2 regions of the Halomonas sp. LMYGS-3 genome follow, and region 1 is predicted to be linked to the other one. Evidence: predicted binding sites of a transcription regulator. Region 1 holds the regulator's gene; the other holds the start of a gene.
The links. Region 1 encodes sigma-54, which starts transcription at its own class of promoters, with help from an activator protein. Its sites were predicted from a motif close to TGGCACNNNNNTTGCTNT; they were not measured.
Positions count from the first base shown of each region.

Region 2: AC5W54_RS04870 (NarK family nitrate/nitrite MFS transporter) is a predicted target of sigma-54. The motif match lies at 1,331-1,348, and genes of this name have one in related genera.

Region 1 is NZ_JCAKFQ010000002.1:104,837-107,305, forward strand. It holds gene hpf (ribosome hibernation-promoting factor, HPF/YfiA family) at 1-274, opposite strand, end outside; gene AC5W54_RS02690 (RNA polymerase factor sigma-54) at 432-1,841, opposite strand; gene lptB (LPS export ABC transporter ATP-binding protein) at 1,990-2,469, opposite strand, start outside.
Region 2 is NZ_JCAKFQ010000004.1:8,667-11,135, reverse strand. It holds gene AC5W54_RS04870 (NarK family nitrate/nitrite MFS transporter) at 1-1,205, opposite strand, end outside; gene AC5W54_RS04865 (murein L,D-transpeptidase catalytic domain family protein) at 1,488-2,192, opposite strand; gene AC5W54_RS04860 (L,D-transpeptidase family protein) at 2,325-2,469, shown strand, end outside.

The sequences.
Region 1 (2,469 bases):
CCTTCTCCTTGTGCTTGACCAGTTGGCGGTCCAACTTGTCGGCGAGGGCGTCGATAGCGGCGTACATGTCACCGTCCATGGCCTCGGCGTGCAGATCGGCACCGGCGGCGTGCAGGGTGCAAGCCGCCTGCTGGCGGGCCTTCTCGACGGAGAGCGTTACCTGCACGGTGGTGATGTTGTCGTAGTGACGCTCCACGCGCGTGAGCTTTTCGTTCACATAGTCACGCAGGGCGTCGGTCAGTTCCACATGATGGCCGGTGATGTTGACTTGCATGACACGCTCCTTCGTCCTTCGTATTGGTGCCCCGATTGTAACCCTTTTTCCTGCCGTGCAAACCCCCCGTGACGGACGCCTCACGACAGCCCTGATACAGGTCGCGGGCGCGACCGAAGGCGTGCCGGTGATGCATGTTTTGCAAGCACCGGCGTGCTCAGCGTAACCGCTTGCGTTCGCTGGAAGAGGGAATGCCCATGGCCTCCCGGTATTTGGCCACGGTCCGTCGCGCAACGCTGATGCCGGCCTCCTCGAGCAGCGCGACCAGCTTGCTGTCGGAGAGCGGCTTGCGCGGTGGTTCCTCCTGGATCAGCTTGCGGAGGCGTGCGCGGATCGCCGTGCTCGAGTGGGCGTCGCCGTCGCCGTTGCTGACCTGGCTGGAGAAGAAATACTTCAGCTCGAAGACCCCGCGCGGGGTGTGGATGAACTTTTGGGTGGTGACCCGCGAGATGGTCGACTCGTGCATCTCCACGGCCTGGGCGATATCGGCCAGGATCAACGGTTTCATCGCCTCCTCGCCCTGTTCGAGGAAGTCGAGCTGGCGCGCCATGATCTCGCGCCCCACCCGCAGCAGGGTATCGTTGCGGCTGGAGAGGCTCTTCATCAGCCAGCGCGCCTCCTGCAGGTGATTCTTGAGGAACTGGTTATCCTGGCTCTTGTCGGCGCGGCGAATCAGCGCCGCGTAGTCGGGCTGGATGCGCAGTCGCGGCAAGGCTTCGGGATTGAGTTCCACCTGCCAGCCGCGGCTGTCGTGACGGGCGACCAGGTCGGGGGTGACGTAGTCGCTGTCGGGCTCCGCAAAGCGACTGCCCGGCCTCGGATCCAGCGAGCGGATCAGGGCGGTCACCTCGTCGAGGGCATCGTCGTCGAGGCCGAGGCGGCGCTTGAGCAGGCGTCGGTCGTCGGCGGCCAGCGCCTCGAGAAACTGGCGCACCAGGCGGCGGGCCTGGGGCAGCAGGGGGGTATCGTCGGGCAGGGCGGCCAGTTGCAGCATCAGGCATTCGCGCAGGTCCCGGGCGAAGACGCCGGTCGGCTCGAACTGCTGCAGGCGCAGTAACACCTGCTCGACCTCACGGCTCTTGAGGCCCTCGAGCCCCTGGTTGCGGAGCCCGTCCCGCAATTCGTCGAGCGGCTGGGCCAGGTAGCCGGCGCCGTCCACGGCGTCGATCAGGCTCTCGGCGATGTGCAGCTGGCGTTCGTCCAGGTCGGTCATCGCCAGTTGCCAGGTGAGGTGGCCCCGCAGGCTCTGGCCCTCGGCCTGGCGTTCGAAATCCGGGCCTTCGCCACCGGCAGGAAGGGCCAGGTCCTGATAGGTATCCGACCAGTCGCTGTCGACGGAGAGCTCGCTGGGGATCTCGCTGGCCCAGTCGTCATCGGGCGCCTCGCTCGTCGCCTGCTCGCCGAAGCCGTCGTCGAGCTCGAGCATGGGGTTCGACTCCAGGGCCTGCTGGATCTCCTGACGCAGGTCCAGGGTGGAGAGCTGCAGCAGGGCAATGGCCTGCTGCAACTGGGGCGTCATGGTCAGCTGGGTGCCGACGCGCAGTTGCAGGGATGCTTTCATGGCCATGAGAAGTGTGTGCTCATTCGCCGAAAACTCCCACCCTAGTCCGCCGTCGATCGTCTTGCAAGCATTTTATTAGCAATAAGCGTGCCATCGGCAAACTTTGTGCCGTATGAGTATAATAATCGTTATATCAGAGAGTTGCGGTGATGCTTCAGAGGCGGAAGTCTTCGCCAAGATACACTTCCCGTACCCGCTGGTTGGTCAGGATCGCCTCGGCATTGCCTTCGGCGATTATCTGGCCGTCGCCGACGATGTAGGCGGTATCGCAGATGTCGAGGGTCTCGCGCACGTTGTGGTCGGTGATCAGCACGCCGATATCGCGAGCCCTCAGTTGGCGGATGATGCCCTTGATCTCGCCTACCGAGATGGGGTCGACCCCGGCGAAGGGTTCGTCGAGCAGGATGAAGGCGGGTTCCGTGGCCAGTGCCCTGGCGATCTCCACGCGCCGCCGCTCGCCCCCGGAGAGGCTCATGCCGAGATTATCGCGGATATGGGTGACGTGAAAGTCCGCGAGGAGTTCTTCCAGGCGTGCCTGGCGGCCGGCACGGTCGAGGTCCTGGCGAGTCTCGAGGATCGCCATGATGTTGTCGGCCACCGTGAGCTTGCGAAAGATCGAGGCCTCCTGGGGCAG
Region 2 (2,469 bases), on a different contig from region 1:
CCCTGCTGGTAGGTGAGGGCCTCCGTGCGGAACAGGAAGGCGGCGGCCACGGCGCCCACGTTGCCACCGGCGCCGACGATGCCGGCCACGGCACCCAGCGCCTTCTTGTTGATGAAGGGGACCACGCCGTAAGTGGCGCCTTCGGCCATCTGCACGAAGAGGCTGAACACCAGCATGATACCGATGGCGTACGACAGCACGTGCATCTGCGAGAAGGCAACCAGGGCGATCCCCTCGCAGACCAGGGCGATGAACAACCAGCGCACCCGCCCCTTGAGGCCACCGTTCCTGGCGAAGAGGTCGGAGAAGATGCCGCCCATGGTGCGGGCGAAGACGTTCATCAGGCCGAACAGGCCGGCGATCATCCCGGCGGTGGCCAGCGTCAGGTCGAAGTGGTCGAAGAAGTAGATGGCGGCGATGTTGTTGATGGTCAGCTCGACGCCGAAGCAGATGGCATAGACCACGAACAGGGCCCAGACGCGAACATCCTTGGCGGCGGCCAGGAAGCTCTTGCCGGCGCCGTTCTCGCCACTGGCCGGCGGCAGCTCACCCCTGGCGCGCAGCTCATCGAAGTTGCCGTTGGGGGCATCCTGGGTGAACAGGTAATAGCAGATGCCGGTGATGAACAGCACCACGCCGGGTACCACCATGGCCAGCCTCCAGCCCAGGGCCTCGTTGACGCCGAGCATCAGGAGGCCGGAGAAGATCAGCGGCATCAGGATCTGGGTGGTACCGCCACCGAGGTTGCCCCAGCCGGCCGAGGTGGCGTTGGCGGTGCCGACCACGTTGGGGGCGAACATCATAGTGGTGTGGTACTGGGTAATCACGAAGGAGGCGCCGATGGCGCCGATGGCCAGGCGCGCCAGGAGGAAGGACTCGAAGCTGTTGGCGAAACCGATGCCCATCACCGGAATCGAGCCGAGAATCAGCAGGCCGGTATAGGCTTTGCGTGGGCCGATGCGGTCGCAGAGCACGCCGATCAACAGTCGTACGATCACGGTGATGGCCACCGAGGCGATGATGGTGTTGCCGATCTGGGTCTGGGTGAGGCTGAGATCCTCGCGGACCACCGCCATCAGCGGTGCGATGCCGAACCAGCCGAAGAAGCAGATATGGAAGGCGAACCACGAGAAGTGGAAGGCTCGCATCTGGGGAGTACTGAAGTTCAACAGGCGAATCCTGTTGGCCTTGTCGAGAATTTCCATGGGTCAGGCCTCGCGTTTGGATGGTAGCGAATCCGGGAACGTGTCCTTCACCGTTGAAGGTCAGGTTCGACGCACTCGTACTCCGGAGGAGCCTGGTCCACGCCTACCAGCTGTCTACGCTTGTCAAAGCAAAGCAGCTGCCAGTTTATCTATTTATCTTTATTTTCAGATGGTTATATTTAGATACGGTCGGCTGGTGGATGAGAGGCGGGCTCTGCTGCGCTGCAAGAAGGAGCAGGGCAGGGCCATCTTGCCCCGCCTTGGTGCTTGTTGGTCAAGCGGCTAGTACATGGCCAGCTGGCGCTGGTCACGATCGCAACTCAGGAAGGCGGAGCTCTCCAGCCACTCCGGGTCGGGGTAGTAGGCGAACAGATAGTGATCCTCCTTGATGCTGTCGATCAGCGGATAGGTCACTTCCTGGCGTACCGCCGGGCAGCCGTGGCTGCGACCCAGGCGGCCGGTCTTCTCGATGAAGGCCTCGCTGACGTAGTCGGCACCGTGAATCACGATGGCGCGCTGGTAGGCCAGATCGTTGATGCCCGGCTCCAGCCCCTCCAGGCGCAGCGAGTAGCCGTTGCGGCCGTAATAGCTGTTCAAGGTGCGGAACAGCCCCAGGCTCGACTGGTAGCTCTCGGGAGTGTTGGAGAACGCCGTGGCCACGGCGTTGCCGGAGCCCTGACCATGGGAGACCAGCTCCTCGAACATCAACTCACCGCGGTCGAGGTCGAAGACCCAGAGGCGTGGCTCGGTGGAAGGCAAGGAGTAGTCGATCACTGCCAGACGGCCGGCCTCCGGGGCGGCACAATCCAGGGCGCTGGCGGCAAGCTGCAGTACCCGGCGGTCGGCGTTCGGCGCCAGGCGGGTCAGGGTGTCGTGGGTCGAGTCGGGCAGGACCCGGGAGAGGAAGTCGCCGGCGGTGGCGATCGGAGAGGCCAGCAGCAGTGAGGCGGTCATCATCGGCAGGGTGGGCGGAAGCAGGGATCGCATCATGGAGGCACCTGTGGCGTTCGATCGGGCACGAGAATGGGGGCTGCTTCCCTGTGCCCCTCGGTCTGGCACTATTATGACCATGAGGGTCGGGATGACCAGGCGCCTCCATCAACGCAGGAGTTCAGGACGATGAACGCTCGCGCAATCAGGATCTTCCTCATCCCCATGCTGTTGGCTCTGCTCGTGTTGGCGGGCCCCGCCCCGGGGCAGGAAGAGGGGGAGCCAGCGTCCCCCCTCGAAGCCGCCATTAGCGCCTTGCTGGCCGAGGCGGGCG